Regions from separate parts of the Colwellia sp. MB02u-9 genome, predicted to be linked through region 1. Evidence: predicted binding sites of a transcription regulator. Region 1 holds the regulator's gene; each other region holds the start of a gene.

Region 1 (10,506 bases):
TGCCGCTGAATATGTTTTACAGCAAGGCAAAATTGAGCAAGTACGTGCAGCAGAGCCTGCAACTTGGTATTTACGTTAACCTAGTCAATAAAGTCGTTTGATTGGTAAGAGATTATTTATGAATTTAATCAGTAAAGAAGTGATGCATGTCGGTGAAATGGCCAGTGGTGCTGCGCTTACCGTGCCGGTTTATCGTATTAAGGGTAAACAGCAGGGGCCTGATGTTTATATTCAGGCTAATATGCATGGCGCAGAAGTGCAGGGCAATGCGGTTATTTTTCAGTTGTTAGAGCAATTAAAAACCCTTGAATTAAATGGCAGTATTACGCTCGTGCCTTATGCCAACCCTGTCGCTTGTAATCATAAAAACGGGGAATATACCTTAGGACGATTTGATCCCATTACCGGCGTTAACTGGAACCGGATGTTTCATTTTGATGACGATATTATTGCGCCGTTTGCACAAGCGCATTTAACCGCGACTAGCGCTGAAATTGAGCGCGCGTTTAAAGCGTTAATGCTGGAGCAAATAACCGAAAAGTTAAATCATAATATTTATGGCCTGACGACAGGGCAACGTATTGCCTTTCAACTGCAACGCCTAGCACATCAAGCTGATATTGTTTTAGATCTGCACACTGGGCCGATTTCCAGTAAGCACTTATATTGTCCTGAATATGCCATAGCCAGTGCAAAGTACTTTGATATTCCACATACTTTATTGATTCCTAACGACTTTGGCGGTGCATTAGATGAAGCCACTTTCTGTCCTTGGTGGCAGTTACAGCAGACCTTTGCTGCCCTTGGCCGTGACTTCCCTATAACTAAAACTGAGGCTAATCAAGGCCAAGATGTTATTATTAAAGAGAGTTTTACTGTTGAGCTGGGCTCACAAGAGCAGATTGATTTAGAGGTTGCCCGTGAAGATGCGTTAGGTATTTTAAGTTATCTGCAGTATCAAGGTGTGATCAATAGCCAAGATTACCAGCCGAAAACCATGACGCGTTATAGCTGTATGTTAGCCGATTATAAGGCACTATATTCACCCATGGGCGGGATGGTGGATTATTTGGCTCAATTTGGTCAGCCTTTAGCGGCAGGAGAGCCCTTAGCGCGTATTCTACGTATGGATAATTATGGTGATGGTGACCCATTACACTATATAACCTTAGATCATAGTGTCATACCGATTTTGCATTTTGCATCGGCGAGTGTCAATCAAGGCACTGAACTTTATAAAGTATTTAGTAAGTTTAGTATTTTATAATCGCGCGTTTTAACAAGAAAAAGCGCCTTGATTTAGCTTTTAATCAAGGCGCTTTTTTTGTACCCTTATAAGGGCTATTTTTTTTAATAGCGATTTAAACCCTAGCTACTTAAGCCTTAGGTACTTAAACCTTACTTACTTAAAAACTACGTGTTCTTTTAAGTAAGTAAACAAGTCACGGTAATGTTTGCCGATTTTTTCAGCACCGTGCTCTTTTTTCGCCTGACGGACTAATTGTCTCAGCTTTTGCCTTTCCATGCTGTCGCATTCGGCTAACAAGGCTTCAATGGTGTCATTACCGTCTGCTATCAGGTCGTCACGCAATTTTTCGAGCTTTTCAAATTTGACCGACTCTTGCTGATGTTTATTGGCCATAACGTCCATTGCCTGCTTAATCGGCTCAAGATCCATTTCAGACAGTATTTTCGCGACATGACGGACATGACGACGCATAGCTTCATGCTTATTGGTGATTTTATCTGCTAGCAGCATAGCGGCTTTCAGTTCATCAGTCAGCGGTAGCTTGCTGCGTTGATGCTTCGACATTTTGACTATGATCAGGCCAAAGTCTTGCAGTCGATGCATTTCTCGTTTTATTTCTGATTTACTCAGTAATTCTTCTTCTAATTCATCGATATCGTTGGCAGAGTGGGGCATAATGTTAAGCAATAAAGTGATAATTACCTATAGTATACAACAAAGCAGTATCAGCAAAAACATTCCTGTTGCATGTATCGATAAAATGTGAGAAATAATTTACCTATGAGCGATTCAGATAGTATTCAAATGCAAATAGAACATGTGAAAAAACGTGTTAATGACGCCATGACAATGGCTAAATCACTCGGAGCCGATGGTGCTGAAGTTGCGATGAGTCGCCAACAAGGTCTTAGCGTGAGTACCCGTTTAGGCGAGGTTGAAAATGTTGAATTTACCAATGATGGTGGGCTTGGTATTACCGTTTACAAAGACGGTCGTAAAGGGAGTGCTTCTACGGCTGATTTATCTGAAAAAGCTTTAAAACAAGCCATAGAAGCCGCGGTAAATATTGCTAAATATACCTCTGTTGATGAATGCTCAGGTATGGCAGATAAAGATTTATTGTCGATGACGCCTGAAGACTTAGATTTATATCACCCTAAAGCGTTAACCACAGAGCAAGCGATTAGTTTAGCAAAAACCTGTGAAGACACTGCACTTGGCTATGACAAACGTATTACTAATTCAGACGGCGCCACATTAGAGAGCTTTGAAGGTTTTAAAGTTTACGGCAATAGTCAGGGGCAGCTAGTGGGCTATCCGAGTACGCGGCATAATTTAAGTTGTGTGATGATTGCCAAAGAAGGTGATGACATGCAGCGAGACTATGCTTATACCGTGAGTCGTGAATTTGACGCGATGGAAAGTGCAGCCAACATAGGGCAACAAGCGGCTAAAGAAACATTATCACGCTTAGGTGCTCGTAAGTTAGCGACCGCTAAAGTACCTGTGATGTTTCGAGCTGATGTGGCCAATAGCTTATTTGGCCATTTTATTGCCGCGATTAGTGGTGGTAATTTGTATCGACAATCTTCTTTTTTGATGGACGCCATTGGCCAACAAGTTTTTCCTGAATTTTTAAGCATCAGTGAACGCCCTCATTTGAAAAAGGCCTTGGCAAGTAGTGCTTTTGACGCCGAAGGTGTCGCTACCCTAGATCGTGAAATTATTACGGATGGCAGTTTAGCCACTTACCTGTTAACTAGCTATTCAGCGCGTAAGTTAGGCATGAAATCAACCGGTCATGCCGGTGGCATTCATAATTGGCAACTCGGCATGAAAGACGCAGGCCAAGGCGGTGATTTTGATGCAATGTTAAAAACGTTAGGCACGGGTTTGTTAGTAACCGAGTTGATGGGGCAAGGCGTGAATGTAGTGACCGGTGACTATTCTCGCGGTGCAGCAGGCTTTTGGGTAGAAAATGGCGAAATAGCTTATCCAGTGGATGAAATTACCATTGCGGGTAAATTACAGGATATTTTTGCTGGAATTGTCGCTATTGGTAACGATACCGACATGCGAGGCAGTATTCGCACCGGTTCTATTATTGTTAACCAGATGCAAGTAGCGGGCAGTTAAAAATAATAGAAGTTTGAAGTTAAAAGCTGTCAGCTGTCAGAAAAAACAAGTGAACGGTAACTAGTTTCAGTTGTTTACTGACAGCTTTAAACTGAAAGCTTATCGCTATGGTTTATTTTCCTAGCAGCAAGGTCGCTGTGCCTAAGAAGGCAAATATACCCACGACATCAGTAACCGTTGTCAAAATAACACTACCGGCTAAGGCGGGATCTATATTCATTTTTTTCAACATTAATGGCACGGTAACACCGGCAATGCCAGCCGCGGTCATATTCATTAACATGGCAAAGGCAATGATGGCGCCCAGCATTAAGTTTTGCTGCCAAATCGCCACAACCGAAGCGATTAACACCGCCCAAATTAGACCATTAAAAAAACCAATGGCCAATTCTTTATAGAGTAAAATTCGCGAGTTACTTTCACCAACATGCCCTAAGGCCATAGCGCGGATAACTAAGGTTAAAGTCTGGTTGCCGGCGACACCGCCCATGCTAGGCACTAAAGAGTTTAACACTGCTAAAATAGCCAGTTGATTTAGAATGCCTTCAAACATGCTCGACACTGCGACAGCCAGAAGAGCGGTGATTAAGTTCACGCCTAACCAAATAGAGCGGCGTTGGGTACTTTTCAAGACCGGAGCAAAGGTGTCAGCCTCGTCATCTAGACCCGCCATACTCATCATAGAATGCTCGGCTTCCTCACGAATAATATCAATAACATCATCTATGGTAATACGACCCAGTAGTCGTGCTTCGTGATCGACAACAGGAGCAGAAAACCAATCGTAGCGCTCAAATAGCTGCGCGACATCCTTTTCATTCATATCGGCGGTAATGGCTTGAATATCTTTATTGATGAGGTCTGAGATAATGGTTTCTGCTTTGGCAGTAACAATAGCGGATAAAGACACTGAACCAAGGAAATGATCGGCTCTGTCAACGACATAAAAAGAATCGGTTGCTTCAGGTAATTCACCGCGAAGTCGTAAATAACGCAGCACCACATCTACCGTAACATCAGGACGAATAGAGATGGTATCGGTATTCATGATACCGCCGGCCGTGTCTTCTTCAAATGAAAGTGCAGCTACAACACGATGGCGATCTTGCCAGTCCATCGCGTTAAGCACTTCCTGATAAACTGTGTCAGGCAGTGTTCTAAAAACTTCAGCTAAATCATCAACATCCATTCCCTCTGCAACGGCAGCTAGTTTTTCTGGATGAATATTTTTCAGAATGCCTTTTCGAACTTCTTCGTTTAACTCTTCGAGCACATCACCGTGGTGATCGGCATCAATAAGCTGCCAAAGCGCGACACGGCTTTTGCTTGGCGATGACTCTAATAATAAAGCGAGATCGTAAGCGGGCATGTCTTGCAATAGCTTGCGGACATGGACAAACATACCACTATCGAGGGCATCATTAACCTGCTGAAGGCGCTGATGATTGTATTCTTGTTTAGAACCTTCCGGCATATATTCACCTTTTGCCGTTGTAAAACGAAAACTGAAAATTATTAGGGATTGTTGAACTTACTTTAGTGCCGTTTGTTTAGTAGGTAGGCTCAGCAAACACATGATGTGTGGCTGGCTACATAGACGTATGAGCACGCCATAGCACTTGCAAACTAACACTATTATCTTTGGGTTTATCTAACACCACTGAAGCGAGTTCAATGTTAACCCAGCAAGTTAAACAGATCCTATTATGAGAGATAACTATTAAGGTTTTGTTATAGCAAATAAATAAACATAAGCGCCGATAGACTTGGACGGTAGTGCGACTCAGGAGACAAAGTTGAAAACGGGTATGCTTGAGTTATTTCGCTTGTTCTAAAGGCTTTAATGTAGCGCTAAATTGGCTAGTATATTATTTTAATCACTAGGGTTCGTTAATAATTATCCGCGTAGAGTTTACCGTAATCTAGCCATTTTAGCAGCTTTTTTATTGACTTAAGCACGTGCTTAGCAAGGAAGAAGTGCTCTGTTACTATTCGGCTTCATGAAATTTGTTACTAAAGAGTTGGCAAATTTCTGCTAAGGCTTGTTCAGCATCTTGGCCAGAGGCAATAACCTTGACGGTTTTACCTTGGGCGCCTGCCAGCAGCATTAGCCCCATAATACTATTCGCGTCTGCTCGGTTTTCGTCTAATTCAATAATGACTTTAGCGGTAAATTTTTGGCTTAATTGGGCAAGCTTAGAAGCCGCTCGGGCATGTAGCCCAAGTTTATTGATGATAAGTACATTACGGCTCGTATGTTTGCTCATCTTAGCTTACGTGCCTTCAACGGTTAAATCACGGTGGCGAGATTGCACATCTTTACGCTCTTTACGCATATTATTTGCCAGTAATTCGGCAATATAGACCGAACGATGCTTGCCACCCGTACAACCAATAGCAATGGTGATATAACTGCGATTATTACGTTCTAAGTGGGGTAACCAGGTCATCATAAAACTGTTAATTTGCCAAACAAATTTAGTCACAATGGGCTGGCTAGCAAGAAAGTCTTGTACCGGTTTGTCTAAACCTGTGTAGCCTTTTAGCTCTTTATCCCAAAATGGGTTAGGTAAAAAGCGGGCATCAAAAACATAATCAGCATCTTGTGGTACACCATGTTTAAAACCAAATGATTCAAACACAACCACCATTGAACCAGACGTTTTACCCAGAATTCGCTCTCTAACTAAGTCAGCGAGTTGGTGTGGTGTTAGTTGACTGGTATTGATGTATAAGTCAGCCCGACTGGAAATGGGCTCAAGTAATTTTTTCTCCAAGGCAATTGCTTGGTCTAGCGCAATATTTTGCTTGATCAACGGATGTAAACGTCGCGTTTCACTGAACCGGCGAATAAGGTCACTATCATCAGCATCTAAATACAGTATGCTCAATTCTACTGCATTAGGCAGGTATTCAATAATTTCGGGTACGTCGTTAGGATCGGCTGGCAGGTTACGAACATCGAGACTTACGGCAACATTTTCATAATCATTAATCACCGTATGGGTAAGTGCGGGTAACAAGTTGACAGGGATATTATCAACACAATAATAACCTAAATCCTCTAAAACACGCAGTGCAACACTTTTCCCTGAGCCTGAACGGCCACTTACAATAATTAATTTCATCCGTGTTTAACTCGCTTGTTGTATTAACTGAAACAGTTCTTGATTACTTTGGCATTTACGCACTTGCTTGCAAAATTGCTTGTTACGAAAAATTTTTGCGATACTTTGCAGCGTACTCAAGTGGCTCTGGCATTCTTCTTCAGGAACAAATAAGGCGATAAAAATATCAACGGGACGATGATCAACAGCGTCAAAATTAATCGCTTGTTCTGTGGTAATAACCACGGCAATAGGTTTCGTAGGCGTAGCATTTTCTAAACGGCCATGAGGTATAGCAATGCCATTACCTATGCCCGTTGAGCCCAATCTTTCACGCTTAACTAAGCTTTCTAAGAGCTGAAAAGTATCATGGCTGTCGAGTTTATCGGCGGCCAAGCGACTTAAATATTCTAATATACGTTTTTTACTGGCACCCGGTGCTGCACAAATAGTGCAGTCCGGGGTTAAGATGTCTTGCAACTTCATAAACTTCTAAGACCTATAGCGAAATGGCGCTAATGTTTGTTGATTTTGCCTTTATATTTCAAGATTTGGCGATCTAGCTTGTCAATTAATGCATCAATCGATGCATACATGTCACTATGTTGTGCCTTAGCATGAACTTCAGTGCCACTTAAGTGCACCGTTGATTCGGCAATCTGATTCTGTTTTTCTACCGTTAATACTACATGTACATTATTGATATGATCAAAGTGACGCTCTAGTTTTTCAAACTTGCCATTGACATAATCACGTAATGAATCGGTAACATCGACATGGTGTCCAGTAAGATTAATTTGCATATATTTCAATCCTCTTTATTGGCTGAATAAAACTGCCTACAATAGGCTTTTACGTTGATTTGATGGCGGTATAGAAAGTGACTCTCGATATTTGGCAATGGTACGCCTTGCCACTTGTATACCTTGTTCTGCTAAAATATCTGCCATTTTACTGTCGCTGAGTGGTTTTGCAGGTACTTCGGCAGCCACTAGCTTTTTAATTAATTCACGAATAGCCGTTGATGAACATTCGCCGCCGTTTTCAGTACTTACGTGGCTAGAAAAAAAGTACTTAAGCTCAAAAATCCCTCTAGGTGTGTGCATATATTTTTGCGTGGTCACACGAGAAATGGTTGATTCATGCATATCTACGGCTTCGGCAATATCGTTCAATACCATAGGGCGCATTGACTCAGGTCCGTGTTCAAAAAAGCCTTGTTGGCGTTGCACAATGCAATTTGAAACCTTTAAAAGTGTTTCGTTACGGCTTTCTAAGCTTTTAATAAACCATTTTGCTTCTTGCAAGTTAGAGCGAATAAATTGATTATCAGTAGATGACTTCATTGAACGAGACATAGCGGCGTATTGCTGATTAACCGATAGTTTAGGGGCAGTGTCAGGATTGAGCTCTACTGTCCAGCGGCCGTTTTTCTTTTCAACAGACACGTCTGGGATAACATATTGTTCTTCACTTTTGATGACGCTATCACCTGGACGGGGATCTAAGCTTTGTATTAGGCGAATAACTTCGCGTAATTGCTCTTCTTTCAAGCGTAATTTACGCATCAATTGACGATAATCACGATTACCGAGCAAGTCAATATACTCGCTGACGGCGATTTTGCTTTCCGCTAACCAAGGGGTATCTTTAGCAAATTGATTGAGCTGAATACGCAAGCACTCTGGAATTGAACGAGCGGCAACACCAATGGGGTCAAATACGTTAATACGCTTTAACACCACTTCAATCTCATCAAGTTCTACACCATCAATACCGACACTCTCTAAGATCTCTTCGGCTGAAACGGTTAAATAACCGGCTTCATCTATGGCTTCAATAATGGCAATGGCAATGGTTCTATCAGTGTCAGTAAAGGGCGTTAGTTCCATCTGCCAAATTAGATGGTCTTGTAATGAGTCTTTCGTTTCACCTTGATAAGTATAATCTTCTGAGGCATGGCCAACACCGCCACTACTAACACCAGCACTGAAGTTATCATCCCATGTGCTATCGCTGTTGAGTTCTTCGGGGATGTCTGTTTTTGCTAAACCTTCAGAGGAGCTAATTTCGTCTATCGAGGGAGTGGAGTCTTCGCTGCCATCAGAGGATGCTGCTGAGTTTTCGCCTACCGTTACCGAATATCCTGCTTCTAAATGGTCAGGGGTACTTTCTGAATTGTTATCGTGCGTTTCGTCAACTTCAAGCAAAGGATTACTTTCAAGTGCTTCTTGAATCTCTAGTTGAAGATCCAAAGTTGATAATTGCAACAGTTTGATCGCCTGCTGCAATTGCGGGGTCATCGTTAACTGTTGTCCGATACGGAGTTGCAGAGTAGGACGCATTTACGTTTTCTTTTCCCTATTCAAATTCATTAATTCAATTGGTTTTATTCACTATAGCGTGAATTGTTCACCAAGGTATACATCTCTTACATGTTGATTTGCAAGAATTTGCTTTGAATTACCTTCAGCGATAAGTTCGCCATGACTAACGATGTAGGCATGCTCACAAACATCAAGTGTTTCGCGCACATTGTGATCTGTGATCAATATACCTATGCCACGATCTTTTAAGTGTAGGATAATTTTTTTTATATCACCTACTGAAATCGGGTCAACACCGGCAAAGGGTTCATCCAGTAATATAAATTTAGGATCTGCGGCTAATGCCCGGGCTATTTCAACTCGTCGGCGCTCACCGCCAGATAAACTCATGCCTAAGTTATCTTTTATATGGCCTATGTTGAACTCTTCTAATAAATGTTCAAGTTTTTCTTGTCGCTCAACATCACTAAGTGATTTACGTGTTTGTAAAATGGCCATGATGTTGTCATGAACCGATAACTTACGAAAAATAGAGGCTTCTTGTGGTAAATAACCGATACCTTTTCTCGCGCGCTCGTGCATCGGCAGTAAGGTTATATCTTCATCATTTAAGACAATTGAGCCACTGTCGTTCTTTACCAAGCCAACAATCATATAAAAAGAGGTAGTTTTACCTGCGCCATTTGGCCCTAATAAGCCAACAATTTGTCCAGCGGAAACGTGCATACTGACGTTTTTAACCACTTTTCTGCCTTTATAGGACTTGGCAAGGCCGGTTGCTGATAATGTAGAAGTTGACATTTACTCTTGCTTATCCTTTGATTTTATAGGCAATTCAGTTTTGTTCTTTGGCTGTAATACGGTTTCAACTTTAGCATTTTCAAGGCTTTCGGCATTGACATATTCTGTGGCAAAATTGTAGGTGATTTTACTGCCGCTCACTTTACTGCCTTCTTGGCTAAGGAGAGCATTGCCTGAAATAACGACGGTATTCATACTCGGCTCATAACGGATTTCATTGGCTTGCAAATTGATTGGGCTACCATCTTGAAGCGTTTGTTCAAAGGTCGCTGGAGAGCCTTTGGCAATATAAATTTTGCTGTCACTGTTTTCTTGGGTGATAACCTGTACTAACTCGGCATGTATGGTTAGTGTGCCTTGAGAAATAATGACATTATCAATATAACTGAATATTTTATTTTTGAGATCGGCAGCTTGGCGTGAAGAAGATATTTTAATCTCTTGTTCTACGTTAAATTTTTCTGCACTTGCGACAGGCACTAATAATGCTAACGCCGTGAGACAATATAAGTTATTTTTTAATTTTTTTATAAATAGTTTGTACATGTTCGGTCAATGTCATCTGTGTTGTGTTTAAGTCTACAATTAATCCTGAGCCATACATAGTAAATCCTTTACCTAATATTAAGATAGTTTGCTCTGAGCTGATAATATTAGTTTTTAAGTCCATTTCTAAATTTTTACCATGCACTTCCTGTATCAAACTTTCTTTATCAGTGGCGATTAAACGTACGCGATTTGCTAATTTTACGCGATTGTTATTATACAAGGTGCCTTCATTGGCGGTGATTTGCCAAGTAGGTTTGTTGTTCCTTGGGTATAAGGTATAGCGTGGATATTCAAAGTGTGTGACCCCTAATTCAGCATAATGTTCCATGCGTTTTGC
Region 2 (10,506 bases), on a different contig from region 1:
GTTTTTCCATGCCACAGCTGACTCAGTGGCATCGGCTGGACGCCAAGTCACCATGTTAGGCGTGGTACGTAGGTTAGTTAACTGCTCAATAGGCTGATGCGTTGGACCATCTTCACCTTGACCAATTGAATCATGGGTGTAGACGAAAATATTTTGAATACCCATAAGTGCAGACATGCGTACCGCGTTACGAGCGTATTCCATAAACATCATGAAAGTGGCACCGTAGTTGATAAAACCACCATGCAATGAAACACCGTTCATGATACCGCTCATACCAAATTCACGCACACCGTAGTAAATGTAGTTACCGGCCGCATCATCTTGAATGCCTTTTGAACCAGACCAAAGCGTTAAGTTTGAGCCGGCTAAATCGGCTGAGCCGCCCAATAACTCAGGTAACATAGCACCAAAGACTTCAATGGTGTTTTGTGATGCTTTACGTGAAGCGACATTTTCAGCTTTTTCCTGACAGGCTAAAATGTAGGCATTGGCTTTTTCTTCAAACTCGGCAGGTAAATCACCTTTAATCACACGACGTTCATATTCTGCGGCTAAGGCTGGGTGAGCAGCTTGGTAAGCGGCAAATTTATCATTCCAGTTGGCTTGTTCTGTGGCGCCATTTTCTTTTTGATCCCACTCGGCATAAATATCAGCCGGTATTTCAAATGGCGCATGAGGCCAGTTAAGAAATTCGCGCGTTGCCGTAATTTCGTCGTCGCCTAATGGTGCGCCGTGACAATCGTGCGTACCAGATTTATTGGGTGAACCAAAGCCAATCACGGTTTTACAACAAATCATAGTAGGTTTATCGGTGACGGCTTTTGCTGCGGCAATGGCAGCAGTGATAGCCGCGCTATCATGACCATCAACATCGCTGATCACATGCCAACCGTAAGCTTCAAATCGTGCTGGGGTATTGTCAGTGAACCAACCTTCAACATGACCATCAATTGAAATACCGTTATCATCCCAAAAGGCCACTAATTTGCCTAAACCTAAGGTACCGGCTAATGAACAAACTTCATGCGAAATACCTTCCATTAAACAACCATCACCTAAAAATACATAAGTGTTGTGATCGACAATGTTATGACCGTCACGGTTAAACTGTGCCGCCAAGGTTTTTTCAGCTATTGCCATACCTACAGCATTAGACAGACCAGCGCCCAACGGACCCGTGGTAGTTTCTACGCCTGGCGTGTAGCCGTATTCAGGATGACCCGGTGTTTTAGAGTGTAATTGGCGGAAGTTTTTTAATTCACTCATCGGCAAGTCATAACCGGTAAGGTGCAATAGTGAATAAATTAACATGGAACCGTGGCCGTTAGACAAAATAAAGCGGTCACGATCAACCCACTGTGGATCAGACGGGTTATGTTTTAGAAAGTCACGCCATAAAACTTCAGCGATATCTGCCATGCCCATTGGGGCTCCAGGGTGTCCTGATTTAGCTTTTTGCACGGCATCCATGCTTAAAACTCGAATTGCATTGGCTAGTTGTTGACGCGACGGCATATTTGCTCCAATTATTATAAGATTTGATGGGATATAAATTGCGCTTATTTTCGCCTAGACTACCCCTTAACTGCAAATGTTATTAGCATTTTTCTATGATTATTTTTAACTTAGCTATATTTATATACTTTAAGGCTTACTTAGCCGTGTTAACTGTCGTGAATAGATCTGGTGATTAAATCGACAATAAAAGCTGAATGGGCCGAGTAAGCGCTTGAAATTAAAATTAAGATCCTTTAGTGTTGATGGCTTGTATGTAAAAAAAAATAAAAACTTAATAAAAACATGCAAGCTGACATAGGATTAAATAATGAACAGCTCGTCGTCACGTGGAATTAAGCTGACTACGGTAATATTAGCAGTATTAGTATTAGCCATATCAGCATTGTTGAGCACTGGCTCAGCAGCAGACAACAAGGACGTTGTAATAGAACAAACAGATAGTGAACTAGTGATTTAGCGCATTTAATAATCAAAGCCTCGCAATTGCGGGGTTTTTTTATGTACGCTAAGTCAGTTGTATCAGGGTGGTAGGATGCATGCTCTAGGGTGTAGGTCGTTATTTATCACTTATTTTACAATCTGTTACACTGAAAATAAGTCAACAAGTAAGTGTGAGAAATTGACACGACATACACAATTTATATTATCTTGTGTTGACAGCCTCTAGTCGCAGATCGCTTTAAAATAATGCCAATAGATTAATTTTTTGCTATTTACCAGCGTCTTAGCCAAACATCAGGCTAGATAAAATAACTCACCATAAAATTTCAGTACCGCTAGTTATAGTACCGATAGTTATAAAGCGCTTACCTGCAAAGTTTGTATCAATAATTACTGGCGTCCCCACCAGGACTCGAACCTGGAGCAGCAGCTTAGGAGGCCGCAGTTTTATCCAGTTAAACTATGAGGACATGATGCAAATAATTATAGTGCTAGCCTATGCTACAGCTATTTTATAAATTAGTATTCAAAAAAATACACTTTACAGCGGATAACTATTTAATTAATAGTCATAATTTGTAACCTTGATCAAACTTTCTAATACCTTACCGCTAAGTCGTTAATTTGGATGTTGTCTAATATGTGCTGCTCAGTGGTGGTAGCCCGGGCACTGTCTTGACTCACAGAAGTTACCATAACTTTATAAGGGCTGATGTTAAAACCTGAATAAGAGCGCTTATCATCACTGATAAAATTATTGAAATGTAGCAAAGAAAATTCATCACCTATTTTAACCCCGTGTCTTTTTCCTAAGTTAAAAGTCAGTGAGTTACCTTGTACTTGCACAATTCTGCCCTGGGTTGGCTGACACATCATGTTCTCATCAATATCACTGACCATGTTGTCTAAGGTCAGACTAATGCTTTGGCCATAGTCACTTTGCCAAAAGTTATGGCTAGTAACGTCAACTTGTTTGCGCTTATCGAATTGCCAAGGGGCAGAGCTTTGATAGTGTTTAGCCAAAACTCTTTCACCTGTGGTACCGTCGTGAATATAAAGGGCAAGATTAAATTGGCGTTGATAGACGTTTTTTTGCCAAAACTGCCAGTTATTATTTTCGTCATTGGCGAGAGAAAGATCTTGGATCTCTGAAAACAGAACATACTGGCTATCTGTCATGTTGGCTAATGACATGGTTAAGTTTTTTAAACTTTGGCTTTGCAAGCTTTGGTTATAACGTGAAAATTCTGTTTTAGTTTGCAAGGCCAGTTTAGTCTCCAAATAAATACCTTGCTGCTGTATTTTATTAGCGAGTTGTTGGATTAAGGTGCTATCAATAGCGTAGATGTTACCAATATTAGCTTGTTCACGGTGTAGTATATTACTGCGGGTTAACAGCATGGATTTTTTATAATCAGCCGCGAAGCACTTTTTTTCTTGTGGAAAAATATCAGCCCGAATGGTGACAGTGACCAAGTCGTCGCTATAGTGTTCACTGACCAACTCTAATGAATTCACACTGCCACTGGCACGAATGCTAATTTCGTCTTGGGTCAGTAAACCATTAACCACTTGTTGAACACTTGACACTGAAGCACCGGCAACCAGTAAGGCTTTTTTCAACGCGTTGTGCATGGCTTGTGTTTTTGCTGTTTTGTTATCAGCATTTACTATGCTCGCCACACCTTGCGATACATACCATTGTCCGACACTAGCGCTACTATATATAGCACAGCAAAGGCAAAATAAACTTAAGCGCATAAAGGTCTCTTTTAATAGGGAATCAATCTCTGTTTTTAAATATGCAGGTTTTGTGCCTATTTCAAAGAAAAGTTCAACTCAAGATAAGTAAAGCGGCCCAATAAGCTAGTTTCATCGGTATTAGGTTACTGATAGAGATGCAGCCTTAGGGTTTTACCAGGCATTAAAAATCCTATATGGTTTGGCAAAAGCTGGCGCTTGGATAAAAAGGGGTCTTGAAAGTGATAAAGCATCAGTGCTGAAAAAAAGGTGACAATAGGCAGAACAATAAGGCATAAAACTATGCCCGCTAATCTGCGAGTATAGTTTAATCTACCATGCTTTAGGCCAAGTTGAGGTGAAATAAAAATATTGGCGCGGATCATGCTTTAATATTTTTATTAATTATTTTCATTAATTTTATGACATTAGCATTAATTGAGGAGAGCTCAATGAAAAATTGGCTTATAGCAATAATAATACCGACAGTGATGTCGTGTTCTGTGACAACCAAGGACGATTTTTATCGATCTTCTTATGCCGATAAACAAGAAATTGACAGTTTTAAGTTACCTCGTCATGCGATAAATGACGTGGTGAAAGGTCTTGCCTATCAAATGCTGGAAAGTAGCACCTTTGTTACGCCTAAAACGCCAATCGCTGTTGCATCATTTGTCGATTTGAAAAATTTAGAATCAACTAACTCGTTAGGCAATCAATTGTCAGAAAGTTTTATCCATGAAATGCAACGACATGGCTTGGTTGTTATTGATTTTAAAACTACCGGACATATTCGTGTAACGGCCGATGGTGATTATGTTTTTAGTCGCGATTGGAAAGAATTGCCCGAACGTCAGATAATTGACTATGTTGTTACAGGCACTATGATGCAACAAGATGAAGGGGTGTTAGTCAACGCAAGAATGATTGGCATGCAATCTCGAGTTGTGGTGGCAACGGCGCAGTCTTTTATTCCTGCTTGGGTTGTTGGTGATGATTTTAATCGCCATGAAAATGTTAAAATGAAAGATGGCATGATCTTGCGTGACAGTACCAAACTCGCTGACGATGCACGTGCCATTGCGATACAAAAGTAATATTATCAAACAAATGTCTAAGGTCAATATGAATACTTTACGTTATGGTATCGGGATTTTTTTAAGTGCTTTAGTGTTAAGCGCCTGTTCTTCGGTGTTTGATAAACAGGTGGAATGGCAAAACGTGAAACCTGAAAAATTTCCTGTCTTAACCGCCATAGGGCAAGCACCAATTAGTTTGCAGAATTCTCAAAACAAAACCCAGCGTATGCTAATGGCAATAAAAGCTTCAAAAATTGCTGCTTATGCGGAGTTAGCTGAACAAGTTTATGGTCAAAATATTAATGGTAGCACCACCATGTCTAATTTAGTGCTTGATAATCAACAATTACAGGCATCAGTACGAGGCATTATTCGTGGCGCAAAAGTCGTTAAAAGCTATCCGGTGGGTGACAGTTATACCACTGAGTTGAGTTTAGATTTTAAAGATGTTTATGAAATTTATATCGCGACATCTAACCGCAAAGAAATAAAGCATATCTCATATTACTAGCATTATTACTAGCGTCATTGAATTGCGCTGTATTTTAGTACCATTAAAAAAACCAGCTATTGCTGGTTTTTTTGTAGATAACCTAACACATATAAAGCTAAGCTTTTATACCTAAGCTACTGAGTCCGCCTGAGGTTTTTCCTTTACTATTATAGGTCATGGATGACTTGTTATGATTCTCTAGTAATGAGGTCTTCATGCGTTCTACAGATAATTGTGATTGCTGAATGATCAGGCCATTAATTTGATTCTGTTTTTTACAGCGCACTAAAATGGCTTCGATATCTGATAGTAGGCTGGTGAACTTGCCCGCTAGTTTTTCTTGTTTGAATTCAAAACTTTGACCAATGGCATTGTCAATTCTCTGAATCGCCAAAAGCAGGTCGTTTTTGTCTGCGGTAAGCTGAATAAGTGCATCAGGGTTTTGCTGTTGCAGTACATCTTTCTCAGTGTCTAATAACGTCTCTAATTGCGTTAATTGCGATAATTGTTGAGAAACCAATTGTTGCGGTGTTAGTTTTTCAGACACTTAATGTACTCCATTTTAGTAACACGTTAGCCAAGTTCAAATTCAAAATTGGCGATACTTGCTGCTAGCTTTTCTGGATTTATTTTATAATCGCCAGAGGCAATAGCACTCTTTAATTCAGCAATTTTTTTCTCATTGACTACAGGAGAATCAGCGGCTTGTTTTTGCAGCTCATTCATTTGTTTTGCTTGCGGGGTAATAGATACCGAATCACGCGTTGCCAATTTAGCTTGTTGCGAGGCATTGCTACTTTCGCTAACTTGCTGTTTGGTCTGAACTTGCTGTTCAAGTTTTTGTTTTACTTGATTGGTGTTATTCAAGTTGTTGATATTAATAGCCATTATTGTATCCTACTTACAACAGTTATTGGTTTCTAACCTTTTATCGGCAAAACAGCAGAAAACTTAAGCAATTATTATAAATTAATTATCACTTGGTTAATAGCGTTAACTTGCCCCTGAACCACACGACCAGACTTCCTATTTCGCACCGATATAATTTCGCCTAAACTGCCGTCATTTAAGGCAATGCCAAAAGACTTAATTTCAAAATGTGCCGACTTAGCAATAATATTCACCGGCTCGCCTTTACAGACAAAACAGGTATTTTGATTAGTAATAGCACTACCTTGAGACAAGTTTCTTTTTGTGCGAGCACCCACCACTACTTTAGGGTCGGTAAGCACTGTGCCTCGTATTTGCCCGTTATCTTTAAATATAATTTCGATATTAGCGTTACTAAGCAAAGTACCTTTGCTTATTCGCATTTGCGTTACCAATACAGGTACAATGGTGTGAATTTTTACTGGGATATACAACTGCCAAGATTCTTCGTCAGGACAAACAATTTTAACATTTACGTTTCTACCAATATGCTTTTCAGGTATATTTGCCGTCAATGGTAATAAACAAGGCTGTAATGTAATTCGGGGGTCTATTTCAGAAACTTCAATCTTCAGTTTTCCTCGTGCTGGCAAACTGACATTGTCTTCAACATAGGATTTGATGAAGTTATAGAGATAATCACGATCGAATGTCATGGCTGAACTAGCGTTAATACTGGCCAAATAAATAAGGGTGATTGCTATTACTATCTTTAATTTGTTCATAAGTTATATCTGACTGCTAGGAAAATAAAAATACACGTCCAACTTAATTAAGTTTAATTCAGTACAATTTAGCACGAATAACGTCAAAGTATTTACGTTGTTGCAATGCTAGTGCTTTAAACGTTAAAACAATCAAGAATCGTGCCTTTGTTATACTTTCATTGGCACACCAAAGAGGTTTTTATGGCAAGTATATTAGACACAGTTAATCAACGTACCCAATTAGTTGGCCAGAACCGACTGGAGTTGTTGTTATTTAAACTCATTGGTAAACAGCGTTTTGGTATCAACGTATTTAAAGTGCGTGAAGTTATGCCATGTCCTAGGTTGACCGTAATACCTAAGCAAAACAAATTTGTTAAAGGTGTTGCTCATATTCGTGGTCAAACTATTTCGGTTATTGACTTAAGTAAAGCCACGGGTGGTCCGGCCATTGTGCAAACAGAAAGCAGTTTTGTGATTATTTCTGAGTACAACCGAACTGTGCAGGGTTTTCTTGTTGCCGGTGTAGAGCGCATTGTAACCTTGAGCTGGAAAGATATTATGCCGCCGCCAGAAGGTGCGGGAAAGTTAAGCTACCTTACGGCGGTAACCAAAATTGACGACGAACTGGTATCGATTCTTGATGTTGAAAAAATTCTCAATGAAATCAATCCTATTTCAACAGAGTTAAGCGAAGGTGTTGCTGATGCAAGCGTTGGAGAGGCTATTGGCGAACGAGTGATTATGATTGCTGATGACTCGACCGTGGCACGAAATCAAGTTAAACGTGCTCTTGAACCTTTGGGGTTAACTATGCTGTTAGCAAAAAATGGTCAAGAAGCGCTCGATCAATTACAGGAAATTGCTCAAGGGTGTCAAAACAGCATCACTGAAAAAGTCGCTTTGTTGATTTCTGATATTGAAATGCCCGTGATGGATGGTTATACCCTAACAGCAGAAATTAAGCAGAATGATCGCATGAAAAATATGCCGGTTATTTTGCATACTTCGCTAAGTGGTGTTTTTAACAATGCCATGGTAGAGAAAGTAGGGGCTGAAGATTTTATTCCTAAATTTCATCCCGACGAGTTAGCGACTGCGGTTAAAAAGTGGTTAAAGCATGATGAGATTGCTTAATCTTTGTTTGCAGTATTTAAATAAGGTGGACCACAGCTAGTGTTAACTAAACAACTTGATGATAAAAGTTATCATCAATTTAGAATGTTTCTAGAGCAGCAATGCGGCATTGTTTTAGGTGAAAGCAAGCAGTACCTGGTGAAAAGTCGCCTGGTACCTCTGATGGCAAAATTTGATGTCGCGTCTTTGGCTGAACTCGTCGCGCAAACACTTAATCCCGTTAAACGACAATTACGCGCTGCCGTTATTGATGCCATGACCACCAATGAAACCTTATGGTTTCGAGATGGCTATCCCTTTGAACTATTGAAAAAAGATCTACTGCCAGGCTTTAAAAACCAGCGAGCGCCATTAAAAATTTGGTCAGCGGCAAGCTCATCAGGACAAGAGCCCTATTCAATAGCCATGGCGATTTATGAATTTCAACAGAGTAACCCAGGCGCATTTCCTGGCGGTGTTCAAATTATTGGCACTGATATATCTACTACCATGTTAGATCATTGCAAACATGCTCATTATGACAGTTTAGCCTTATCACGAGGCTTATCTTTGGAGCGGCAACGACAGTTCTTTGAAAACAGTGGTAATGGCATGTTAAAGGTGAAAGACGTGATTAAAAAAATGGTCAGTTTTCGCCAACTTAACTTGTTAAATAGTTATAGTTTACTGGGCCAGTTTGATTTGGTTTTTTGTCGTAACGTATTGATTTACTTCGCTCCTGAACTAAAATCAAAAATAATTTCTCAAATACACGGTACGTTGAAACAAGACTGCTTTTTATTTTTGGGTGCCTCAGAATCGCTGTCAGGTATTAGCCAGAATTTTAACATGATCCGCTGTAATCCTGGTATTGTTTACCAAAAAAAATAACCTCTTCGTATAACTTTGGCATAAATATTGAATAAATACCTTCATTCTTCTGGAGGTATTTTTTTATGGCTATTAGTTTTGATAAAGCATTCGGTATTCACCCGCAAGGTCTACAAGTGCGTGCTCAACGCGCTGAACTTATTGCCAGTAATATTGCCAATGCCGATACACCAGGCTACAAAGCCAAAGGAATGGACTTCAAAGCCGCATTAGCACAAGCCGCCTCAAAACAACAAACCGGTATGACCCGTACCAACGAGAAACATTTCGACGTGCGTATGGAACTTAACAACGGTGTCGGTTTTCGTATACCTGATCAAGCCGATACAGGTGACGGTAACAGCGTAGACGTACAAGTGGAACGAAACTTGTATCTAGAAAACTCTATGGAATATCAAGCAAGCCTACAATTTCTTACTAGTAAGATTAAAGGCTTAAAACAAGCAATTACTGGAGGGCAATAATAATGAGCCTATTTAATGTATTTTCTATTTCCGGTTCAGGCATGAGCGCACAATCTGTCCGCTTAAATACCACCGCGAGTAATATTGCTAACGCTGATAGTGTTAGCAGTAGTGTCGGTGAAACCTATCGTGCCCGCCATCCAGTTTTTGCCGCCGAGATGCAAAAAGCTGCCGGAGGACAAAATGAGTCGGTAGGTGTGGAAGTACTTGGCATTGTGGAAAGCAATAAACCACTTAATGTTGAATATGCTCCAGATCATCCAATGGCTGACGGCGAGGGCTATATTTACAAGCCGAACGTTAACGTTATTGAAGAAATGACCAACATGATTTCTGCTTCTCGTTCATATCAAACCAATGTGCAATTAGCGGAGTCAGCAAAAAACATGCTGAATAAAACGCTAACACTTGGTCAACGCTAAGGTTAAATAGGACTTATCATGGAAACAGTATCTGGCTCTAGCCTATTAGATAATATTCGTTGGCAACAAGAGAATTCAACTCCTGAGGCCGATGACACGCGCGGTATGTTAACGCAGGAAGATTTTTTCGCCTTGCTCACCCAAGAACTTTCAAATCAAGACCCGACTAAGCCGGTTGAAAATAATGAGATGATATCTCAGATGACCGCATTCTCAACCACTGATGGCGTGACAAAGTTAAACGATCAATTTTCCAGTTTTGCTGCTTCAATGTCGTCTAGCCAAGCCCTGCAGGCATCGTCGCTGGTTGGTCGTAGTGTTTTAGTTGAAGACAACGTCTTTGGTACAGAAGAAGGTCAAGCGGTAAAAGGCAAGTTAGTGACCGACCAAGCGGCAAGTAATGTCAATATTTACGTCGAAAATGTTGCCGGTGAAGTTATTCAAACCGTACCTGTGGGGGATGTATCCGCAGGTGAGTTTACCTTTACTTGGGACGGGAAAAACACCAATGGCGAACCGGCACCAGAAGGGGCTTATCGTTTTCGTGTTGCCGGCCTAGTCGATGGTAATGCATCAGAATTACAAGCGATGACTTACCGTAAAGTAGACAGTGTCACTTTGGCCGGCAACGGCGGAAGTATTTTATTAAATCTTAACGGTGGTAGCACCATGAAACTTTCTGATGTAGTCGAAGTTTCTCAA
Region 3 (10,506 bases), on a different contig from region 1:
AATATTTTTGAAGATATTAATAAGTAATGCGAAAAAATCACTATTACCACTCATTATCGCTAGTTTATTTGCTGGAAATGCTATGGCTAAAGGAAGTGGAGCGGCTAGTGCTTATGCCGTTGAACTTGGCGCTGCAGGTACTTTCACTATTTTAAGTAAATCTGGCATTACCGATGTGAAAACTTCCGCTATTACAGGCAATGTAGGTACTAGTCCAATTACCGGTGCAGCGCTGCTGATCAGCTGCCCTGAAGTAACAGGCACCATTTTCACGGTTGACGCCAATGGTCCACTCTGTGCGGTAAATTCAGCATACGACCTCGGTGTTGCCGTGGGTGATATGGAAACTGCCTATAATGACGCTGCAAGACGCCCAGCAGATAGCACAGAACTTGGCGCAGGAGAAATTGGCGGTTTAACGCTAGTACCTGGCGTTTATAAATGGTCTACGAACGTCAATATCAGTACAGATGTTACCTTTAAGGGCACGTCGAATGATGTTTGGATAATGCAGGTATCAGGTAATTTGAATCAGGCGAATAGCACTAGGGTTACTTTAGCTGGTGGTGCATTAGCCAAGAACATTTTCTGGCAAGTTGCAGGTCAAACTGCCCTTGGAACAGATGCCTTTTTTAAAGGTATTGTTCTGAGTAAAACATTGATTTCTTTGAATACACACACCGAAGTCAAAGGCAGACTCTTCTCTGGAACCGCGGTGACATTGCAAAAAAATACCGTTACAGCACCGGTTGAATTTCCTGTAAGGCCATAATAAAAAAGCAAGGTCTGCTGACTAGTGTAAAGTATCGACACGCTAATGATAAAGAGGGTTAGAGAGTAAACTCTCTAACCCTCTTTATCTCATTGTTCAAAACGGTCAAAATTTATTTATTGCAAAAACTCATTTATTACAAAACTAATAGCGATAATTTTGTTAATTTCAAGCTAAGTCATGAACGTATAAATTCATACACTGGAAAATATTTTTTAAAGTGCCTGTACAATCAACAGCAGTAATAGAATAAGACTAACCCATTGCCAAAACATGACAGGATCACGCTGTATTAGCGGTGGCTTAGTTTTTGTTAAAAATAATTTATTCGGCTGTCGCAAGTCATGAACAAACTCTGATAACACAGAGTAGCGTTTTAAGGGATCAATTTTTAAAGCGCGTTCAAGTGTATCGTCAATCCAAAGGGGTAATTCAGTATTATCATTGATCATCGGTTTATAGTTGAGCTTACGTTGCGCTGATACGCTGTTCGCTTGTGCTATTTCACGACCATATGGAAATTTACCTGATAACATTTGATAAGTGATCACGCCCAACGAATAAAGGTCAGATGCCTGTGTGCCTAATTGTCCTAAAAAATATTCAGGGGCTGAATAACGAATGGTACCGCGCATAATTTCTTCGGTGTTAGCATCGGTAACACCGGCAATAAAGGTTGAACCAAAGTCTATTATTTTTACCGTCTTAGTATTGTCGATCATGATATTAGCTGGGCGTAAGTCTTGATGTATCATGTCTTGGCGGTGAAAAGCCTGTAAGCCTTTTGCGGTTTGCTCAATAATATTTCTAACTTGTTCTAAGCTTGGTTTTGGATGGTCTATCATCCATTGATTTAACGAAATACCATCAATAAATTCTGTCACTAAATATAAATAATGACGCTTTCTTTTTGGAATAATCGCTTTAACAACATGTGGATTGTTAATGCGTTTAGCTATCCATTCTTCTAGCATAAAACGCTCAAGGTATCGCGTGTCGGTTCTTAATTCAGTGGATGGCGTTTTTATTACTAAGGTTTGCTGTGTGTCGTTGTCGCGTGCTAAAAAAACATGGCTTCGGCTACTAATATATATTTCGCGGATAATTTCATAACCATCAAACTGCATTCTTGGTGAAAGTCTTGGCGGCAATGGCAACAAGGTCAGTTGATGCACTTCATCAAGCTGATAGCTGGGCACGTTATCAATACGGACAATTTGAACACTGAGATTGTCATCACTCCCTAAGGCAAGTGCTTGTGTAATAATGCTATCAGCGGCATTATCTAAGCTCTGGGCATTATTAATGCTATTGGCGATTTGAGCATTATTTAAAAACTCGTAAACGCCGTCAGTGGCAATAATATAGATATCGCCTTGCTCAAGTAGCTGGCTTTGATAATCAATGTCAAATGTTTGGTTAATCCCTAAAGCGCGGGTTAAATAGCTAACATCGGTGGAAACAACTCGGCGGTGATCTTCGGTTAATTGCTCTAATTGTTGACCTGATAAACGATAAATTCGTGTATCACCTGAATGAAAAAGATGTGCCGTATTTGATTTTAATATCAGTGCACTGAAGGTGCAGACGTAGCCTTTGTCTTTATCAAAGCGATAAGGGCTATTACGTGTTTGCGAATAAAGCCATGAATTAATCGATTTAATGACTTTTTGTGCAGAATTTTTAACAGACCACGAATCAGAGGTACAGTAGTAGTCCTCTAAAAAACACGATATTGCTGTTTCACTGGCAATTTGGCTGACGTTACTTGAGCTAATACCATCAGCCATGGCAAGTACAATCCCTTTGCTGCTAAGCATGGGTTCTTTAGGAATGATGCTGCCGAGAAAATCTTGATTGATTTTTTTTCGACCTTTATTGGTCGCGCCGCCAATACTCACAGTTAATGCTTGACTCATTACTTGTTTCCAATGGTATTAAAATTAGCTTAAATCGGTAAAGTTTGAAGCAATAAAAAGACTTCATAACCTAAATTACGAAGTCTTTTATCTACATTGATATTATTCTAATTTGATTAATTACCTGCTTATTTTTAATGGTTACAATGAAAAAATACGGCGTTATAAAATTTATAAGTAGCATAACTACTGACTAAATTTTATGGCTTGTATTTAGCCATTTTTCCCCATTAAAAAGTAGAGCACTTATTTAATCAAATTTGTATTAGTTATTTATTAATTGACTCATACAAGCTTATGCTTTGAATAAACCATTGATAAAGTGTGAATTAAGCAATTTTTCTGCTTGGCGATGTTTTAACATGTGTAAAGTATAATGGTAAACCTACTAATAATAAGCCACCAGCAAGGTTACCTAGTACCGTTGGAATTTCGTTCCATACCAAATAATCATAAACAGTAAAGTCACCCCCCATGATCATTGAGAATGGGAATAAGAACATGTTAACAATTGAATGTTCAAAACCCATAAAGAAGAACAACATTACGGGCATCCACATGGCGGCCATTTTAGCACCAGCAGAAGTAGAGATCATCGCACCAACCACACCCATTGATACCATCCAATTACATAACATGCCGCGGAAGAATATAGTGATCCAGCCGCTTAAGCCATGTTCTTGGTAACCTACGGTTCTTGCTTCACCAATACTTGCTACTTTAGCTGCAATAGCACCGCCGTCAGCCGAATAACCATAAGTTAAAATAAAGGACATTAAAAAGGCTGTGGTCATTGCTCCGCCAAAGTTACCTAGAAAGACCAAGCCCCAGTTACGCATTACACCGCCAAAGGTAACACCAGGACGCTTGTCTAATAAGGCTAATGGTACCAGTGTAAATACACCAGTGAGTAGATCAAACTTCATCAAATAAAGCATGATAAAACCAACAGGGAAAAGACAGGCGCCTAAAATAGGGCTACCTGTTTTAGTTGCCACCGTAATCGCAAATATCGCAGCTAGGCCTAAAATAGCGCCGGCCATAAAAGCACGTATAAGAGTATCTTTGGTAGACATGTAAACTTTCTGTTCACCTGCGTCCACCATCTTGGTTACAAATTCACTGGGTTCTATATAAGCCATTGTTATATCTCTATTTAATAGTAAGGTTAATTCATTTTACTGTTTACTTAACAAAGCAAGTTGAATGCCAGTCATGTAACGTATTGATTTTTATTTAATATATAATTTTTCATTTGGTTTTTTTTGCTTTATTTGCCAGCGTTGCACAACTTTAATTAGCTTGGCGCACCAAATAAGATCACCATGATTTATAGGGTAAAAATTTACCATTCAAGGTTAAAATGACTCTATCGCCTTTTGGATTTTCTTCTTTTTCTACTTCCATAGAAAAGTCGATAGCACTCATGATGCCGTCACCAAACTTTTCTTGAATAACCTCTTTAAGGGTATCGCCATAGACGCCTACCACTTCGTAGATACGATAAATTAATGGATCTTGTGGTACTGACTTATCCCACTCTTTGGTTGGGTAGGCCATTAGGGCTTGCTTTGTTTCTTTAGGTAAGGCTAAAAATTCAATGATTTTATCAGCTTCAACTTCAGGCCAACTGTTCATGCCTAAACAGGCGGAGGTTGTCCAAACGATAGACATACCCACAGCGTCTGCAATATTCTGCCAACTAAGTTCTTTTTCATTTTTGATTGCAAATATTGCTTCAGTTACATCGAGCTTATTCATGTGACTTCCTTAAGATATAAAAATATTATTTGATTAAGTTAGCTGTTTAATCTTGGTGCGTTATTTTCAATACAGTGCAAGCACCTTAAATTACGCGTTGATTTAACCATCAAACGACTAACCTTGTTATCTACTGACATTAACAATTGCGAAAACTATGCCAATAGCTAAAATTTAATTAAACCACTGATTTTTATTTATATTAATTATTTTACTGGTCTGTGCAAGGCAACGGTTTTTCGTGATAAACGATATTTCGTGCTGTTTGTCACGAAATATCGTTGCTTGGCTTAGAAATTGAATGGTGGGGTTAGTTGATAAGTCATCAGGAATGTTTTATGCAAGCGAACTTATTTTTAAATGCACCTAACGCACTGTTATATATTGATCCTTTTAATAATAAAATTTTGCAGTTAAACCACAAAGCTGCAGTATTATTTGCTATCAAAAGCGACGTCGAGTTAGAAAATAATACGTTAACAAAGGTTAGCGTAACGCAGTTTTTTACTGGCTGTTTAGATAAGTTAATTCACTTTACTCAACAAATATTAGCGCAGGGCGAAGCGTGGACAAACGATCTATTTCTCACCATCAATAATGAAAAAATATATTTAGATATTACGGCTAGCGCTTTAGATAATAAGCTTTTGTTCTCTTGTCAAAGTGCCAAAGTGACTTATGCCCGTTACCACCAAGCAACAGCGCAAGCTAAATATAAAGCGGGTATTGTCCATTGGAATGCCAACGAAAGTGTATTTGAAGAAATTGAGCGACAAAATCAATTGTTACTCAGTGCGGTAGGTGATGGCATATATGGCGTAGATGTTGACGGGAATACCACCTTTGTAAATGCAGCGGCCGAGCAAATATTAGGCTGGGGGAAAGCAGAACTTGTTGGGAAAAGTATTCATGACGTGATTCATCACTCGCATGCCAATGGCGAGCATTACCACGCTTACAAATGCCCAATTTATGCTGCTTTTAAAGATGGAGAAGTACACAGTGTTGATGACGAAGTGTTCTGGTCAAAAAGTGGTATGCCAGTGGCGGTAGAATATAAAAGTACCCCAGTAACTGAAAATGGTTTATTAATCGGCGCCGTAGTTATTTTTCGAGACATAACACAAAGAAAGTCTATTCAAGCTAAATTGTTAAACGCTTTAAAAGAGGTAGATACACTAAAAGAGCGCCTTGAAATGGATAATGCGTATTTGCTTGAAGAATTAAATGCAGATTTTAATCATCACCAGATCATTGGTCAGAGTATGCAGGTGCAGCATATGGTTAATCAAATAGAATTAGTGGCAGCTACTAATGCGAATGTCATCATTACTGGCGAATCAGGTACAGGTAAAGAGTTAATTGCGAGGGCGATTCATGAAGTCAGTGAACGAAAAGCCCGGCCATTAATTAGAGTTAATTGCGCGGCAATTCCGGCAGACTTATTTGAAAGTGAATTTTTTGGTCATGTAAAAGGCGCTTTTTCAGGCGCAATATCAGACCGAGTTGGACGCTTTGAACTGGCGGATGGCGCGACTATTTTTTTAGATGAAGTCGGTGAGATTCCCTTACAACTGCAAGGGAAATTACTGCGGGTATTACAAGAGCAGCAGTTTGAGCGGGTAGGAGAGTCGAAAACCAGACATGTTGATGTCAGAGTTATTTCAGCCACTAATCAAAAATTAAAGACCTTGGTTCAGCAGAATAAATTTAGAGAAGACTTATATTTTAGGCTCAATGTATTTCCTATTCATTCACCGGCATTACGAGAGCGTAGCGATGATATTCCGCTTTTAGTAACACATTTTATTGATAAAGTGTGTTTAAACTTTAATCGACCTAAACCACAAGTGTCAGTTTCGCAAATGCAGTATTTAACTCGATACCCTTGGCCCGGCAATATTAGAGAACTGGAAAATATTATTGAACGTCAGATAATCTTAGCCAAAAGTAATAAAATAAACTTCGAGTTTTTGGCTAATGAATCGGTATTTAATCATGAATCATTTAACCCTAAAGTTGCTCCGCAGTTGATGAGAGTAGAGGAGCAAAAATCACTTGAAAAAACGAATTTGGCTAATGCGTTAAAACATTGCCAAGGTAAAATTTATGGTGAGAAGGGTGCTGCTCAGCTATTAGGCTTAAAACCGACAACATTGGCGTCAAAGTTAAAAAAATATGGCTTAAATCGTCAGGAATTTACTCCTTAATCAGGTGATAGCTAGTGGCTGTTGGATGTTATAAAAATACTATGGACTAGACAGTTACCACATTTTATTATCTTGACGATTGAGAACAATATTATGATTATTTTGCGTTAAATTAATCCTATGTAGACCTGAGATGCTTTACCACCTTGTGGCTGCCAGAGTACTTATAATACTTGCATCATATTATTTAAGGTAGCCAAGCCAAGCTTGATAAGGCTGCCAACTGCTCAGCCAGGTTGGAATGTCACTGGCGGGCATCGGCCTTGCGATGCCGTAACCTTGGGCTTTATTACAACCCAATTGTAATAAAGCCGTGCCATGCTCAACAGTTTCTACTCCTTCAGCAATCACCTCAAGCTGGAAGGCTTTCGCCAAACTTACCACAGCCAAAACAATGGCTAAGTCATCTGCGTCAGTGAGCATGTCGCGTATAAAAGTCTGGTCTATTTTAATCAGGTTGGCGGGTAGGCGTCTGAGGTAGGTTAGAGAGGAATATCCAGTACCAAAATCATCTAGGGCAAACTGCACACCCAGGCCAATACAAGATTTCATGGTCGCTATAATGTAGTTGATGTCACTAAAGGCACTGGTTTCTAATATCTCTAATTCTAACAAATGAGCTGACACATCAGAGTGTGCCGCTAATAATGTCGCCAAGCGTTCAACAAAATCAGCTTGCTGGAGTTGATAAGCACTAATGTTGACGCTAATCGGTAAAGTAATGCCTATACTTTGCCATTGGCTTATTTGGCTCAGCGCGGTATCGATAACCCATTCACCTATATCGAGACTCATGGTGTGGTTTTCTATTAGCGGTAAAAAATCTAATGGCGGCACTAAACCGCGGACAGGATGTAGCCAGCGGATTAATGCTTCTACGCCTACTACTTCACCGGTAGACATATTCACTTTCGGTTGATAGTACAAAACAAACTCATGTTTATTAAGTGCTGAACTGATATGACTGATGTTTTCCTGTTTGAGATTAACGGCGTTATCGAGGGCGCTATCAAACAAGTGATAACAATTTTTACCCGCCTTTTTCGCCATATACATGGCTTGGTCGGCATGACGGATAAGTATGTCGGCATCGGCATCATCTTGAGGGTAGAGCGTAACACCTATGCTAACTGACACCTTTAACACCACATCACCAACAGTGATAGGCTCTGACGCTGCACGTAATAAGCGCTCTAATGCCATTTTGTAATCTTCAGCGTTAACTAAATCACTTAATACGGCAACAAATTCATCACCACCCAGGCGTGCAAGTGTATCCACCTCACGTAAGGCATCACTCATACGTCCAGAGACGATAATAAGTAGTTCATCCCCGATAGCGTGGCCATAGATATCATTAACCTCTTTAAAGCCATCTAAATCCATAAAGATAACCGCGAGTGAATGATGATGACGCTGGCATTGCAACATGGTTTGATTTAGTCGGTCGGCAAGTAATGCACGGTTAGGTAGCTTAGTTAAAGTATCGTAATGGGCCATCTGCTCTAATTGATATTGATGATATCTTTGCAGCGTAATATCACTAAAGAGGGCAACATAATGGCTGACTTTGCCAACGGTATCTTTTACGGCACTGATGGTGATGCCGGCAACATATTTTTCACCATTTTTGCGACGACTCAATATTTCACCAGCCCACTGGCCAGAAGATTTAATAACTTGCCACAGCGCACTATAAAACTCAGGTGGATGACGGTCTGTTTGAAAGAAAATGGGGGCTTGGCCAACGACCTCCTCACGGGAGTAACCGGCAATGGCAGTAAATTTTTTGTTAACATCAATAACCCTATTTTCCGCATCGGTAATCACAATACCTTCTAGGGCGTGGGTGAATACACTCGCGGCAAGGGTTAGTTCATTGGCGCGTTTATCTATTTCTTGGTTGGCACGTATTAATTGAGCGGTGCGCTTATCTTTTTCTTGATTTTGAAAAGCCAGTTTTTCGTTGGCAATAATGAGTGCTTTTTCGGCTTGTTTACGTTGGCTGATATTTCGAACAAGCGCATTAAACTCAAAACCATCGGCTAGCTTAATAAAAGAAATCGTTAACTCAATAGGAAGATTATGTCCGTCTTGATGTAATGCTTCAACCTCAATTATTTTATTTAGAATAGGCCCTTCACCCGTGGCCATAAAATGCTCCAAGCCCTTTTTATGTGCAGCACGCAATGGTATTGGAATAATTAGGTTTGCCAGCTCCTGTCCTACAGTTTGCTTACTTGTCCAACCAAAGACATCTTGTGCTTGAGCGCTCCAGCCAACAATATCGCCTTTGGCATTCATCTGAATTAATGCATCCTGTGATGTATCCATCATGGCATTGAGACGTTCTGCATCTTGGTTCACTGTATTAATTAGCTGCTTGTATTTTAGTAAATACGGAATGATAATCGTGGGGAGCATTAGTAGCAATATCATCACAGTGACCATTAAGGCTAATGTGTTTAGAGCAACGCCATCAATGACTTTATCGGTGGTTTGTGGAATAAACTGCAGCGCTGTCATCGCGCTATAGTGCATAGCAGAGAAAGCTAAGCCCATAACTACCGCACTCACTATGTGCTTTTTAGTTATAAATTTGTATTGGCTTTGGTGAATAGCTTGATACTGTATTTTCAGTGCCACTATGGCCAATACCACAGCAATAAAGCTGGCAAGATAAACTAAACCAGCGTCATGAAACATCAGGGTGTTTGAGCTGATGGTGGCTAGGTTTATATAGTGCATCAGGCTGATAGCTGAACCCAACAACAATCCAGCGACTAATAGTCGGAAATAGTTAAAGGCTTGCTGTGTTATCAACCACAGAACAATGCTACAAGCACAAATTACAGGCAGAACAGACAAGATTATTGTGGGTACATCATAGCTAACGGGCATTGCGGGCTTTAACGCTAACATGCTAATAAAACTCATGGCCCAAATACCTATGGTCATCACTAAAGCAGCGAATAAATTCCAAGCTATTTTTTGACTGCTTTGGCGGGTGGAAGTATTTCGCTCGACCATGCCAAAAGCACTGAATGATGACAAGATAGCAATGAGGATGGATAGACAAACTAATATAGGATCATAAGCTGTAATCAGTGCTTCAACAGTTACAACATTATAGTCGGGATTCATTGCTATCAAGCCTCAAAAACTTAATGAAAATTAGACGTATTGCATTTTAATATAGCCTATCCACACTAAGTTTCAAGCAGCATTGAAAGCTTGACCTGTAGGCTTTTTCTATTATGGACATAGGCATTTTTTCAGTTAACTCTCATCTTGTATTGTCTGTATCAATTAATAATGAGCAGATTTATTGATGACAGCATTAAGCTTAACTTTGTAGTGAGGCTGACTTTTGAGCCGATTATATTAACGTTATGGCCAATCTAGTTTTGCTAATTTAGTGTTAGTTTACGTTAAAAACTCATGCGCTAAAGATCTTGGTTTAGGACTTTTCGGCTAGATCATTCACCACCAAATCGAGTAATTGCATTAGCTGATTTGCTTGCATGCTGTCGATACTATTGAACTTACAGCTTATTTCATTAGGAATGTTTACCGCCTTTATTTTCAAGGCCTGGCCATCTTGCGTTAGTTCAACAAGACGCTTGCGCTTGTCGTGCTGGTCTTTAATTATTTCTAACAAGCCTTTGTCAGCCATTTTCTTTAAAATTTGTGTCATCGCACCACCATCAATCACGGTTTTTTCTACCAGCGCTGCAATGGTTATTTTGTCTTGTTCCCACAATGCCATCATAACCACATATTGTGGGTAGGTAATATTAAGCTTCATTAGTGGTTCACGATAAGCACGAACAATGCTGTTTGA

Evidence for each region. The regulator sigma-54, encoded in region 1, starts transcription at its own class of promoters, with help from an activator protein. The targets are predictions, from matches to a motif close to GTTGGCACGNNNNTNGNNT.
Region 2: a site for sigma-54 is predicted at 7,060-7,078, ahead of flgA (flagellar basal body P-ring formation chaperone FlgA). Genes of this name have one in related genera too.
Region 3: a site for sigma-54 is predicted at 3,887-3,905, ahead of H4J65_RS12810 (formate/nitrite transporter family protein). Genes of this name have one in related genera too.

Annotation. Positions count from the first base shown of each region.
Region 1 is NZ_JACGVF010000100.1:204,248-214,753, reverse strand. It holds gene H4J65_RS17125 (PLP-dependent decarboxylase) at 1-79, shown strand, start outside; gene H4J65_RS17120 (succinylglutamate desuccinylase/aspartoacylase family protein) at 119-1,267, shown strand; gene yjgA (ribosome biogenesis factor YjgA) at 1,403-1,924, opposite strand; gene pmbA (metalloprotease PmbA) at 2,030-3,385, shown strand; gene mgtE (magnesium transporter) at 3,498-4,859, opposite strand; gene H4J65_RS17100 (HPr family phosphocarrier protein) at 5,374-5,652, opposite strand; gene rapZ (RNase adapter RapZ) at 5,659-6,513, opposite strand; gene ptsN (PTS IIA-like nitrogen regulatory protein PtsN) at 6,520-6,978, opposite strand; gene hpf (ribosome hibernation promoting factor) at 7,008-7,295, opposite strand; gene H4J65_RS17080 (RNA polymerase factor sigma-54) at 7,332-8,837, opposite strand; gene lptB (LPS export ABC transporter ATP-binding protein) at 8,889-9,620, opposite strand; gene lptA (lipopolysaccharide transport periplasmic protein LptA) at 9,621-10,100, opposite strand; gene lptC (LPS export ABC transporter periplasmic protein LptC) at 10,132-10,506, opposite strand, start outside.
Region 2 is NZ_JACGVF010000096.1:147,366-157,871, forward strand. It holds gene tkt (transketolase) at 1-1,518, opposite strand, end outside; gene H4J65_RS13040 (hypothetical protein) at 1,829-1,978, shown strand; tRNA gene H4J65_RS13045 (tRNA-Arg) at 2,357-2,432, opposite strand; gene H4J65_RS13050 (flagella assembly protein FlgT) at 2,560-3,723, opposite strand; gene H4J65_RS13055 (FlgO family outer membrane protein) at 4,155-4,799, shown strand; gene H4J65_RS13060 (LPP20 family lipoprotein) at 4,828-5,292, shown strand; gene H4J65_RS13065 (flagella synthesis protein FlgN) at 5,390-5,821, opposite strand; gene flgM (flagellar biosynthesis anti-sigma factor FlgM) at 5,848-6,162, opposite strand; gene flgA (flagellar basal body P-ring formation chaperone FlgA) at 6,237-6,929, opposite strand; gene H4J65_RS13080 (chemotaxis protein) at 7,113-8,048, shown strand; gene H4J65_RS13085 (protein-glutamate O-methyltransferase CheR) at 8,088-8,918, shown strand; gene flgB (flagellar basal body rod protein FlgB) at 8,984-9,382, shown strand; gene flgC (flagellar basal body rod protein FlgC) at 9,385-9,804, shown strand; gene H4J65_RS13100 (flagellar hook assembly protein FlgD) at 9,823-10,506, shown strand, end outside.
Region 3 is NZ_JACGVF010000096.1:94,663-105,168, forward strand. It holds gene H4J65_RS12800 (ice-binding family protein) at 8-772, shown strand; gene H4J65_RS12805 (bifunctional protein-serine/threonine kinase/phosphatase) at 988-2,691, opposite strand; gene H4J65_RS12810 (formate/nitrite transporter family protein) at 3,021-3,833, opposite strand; gene cynS (cyanase) at 4,012-4,452, opposite strand; gene H4J65_RS12820 (sigma-54-dependent Fis family transcriptional regulator) at 4,791-6,662, shown strand; gene H4J65_RS12825 (EAL domain-containing protein) at 6,846-9,806, opposite strand; gene H4J65_RS12830 (MarR family winged helix-turn-helix transcriptional regulator) at 10,123-10,506, opposite strand, start outside.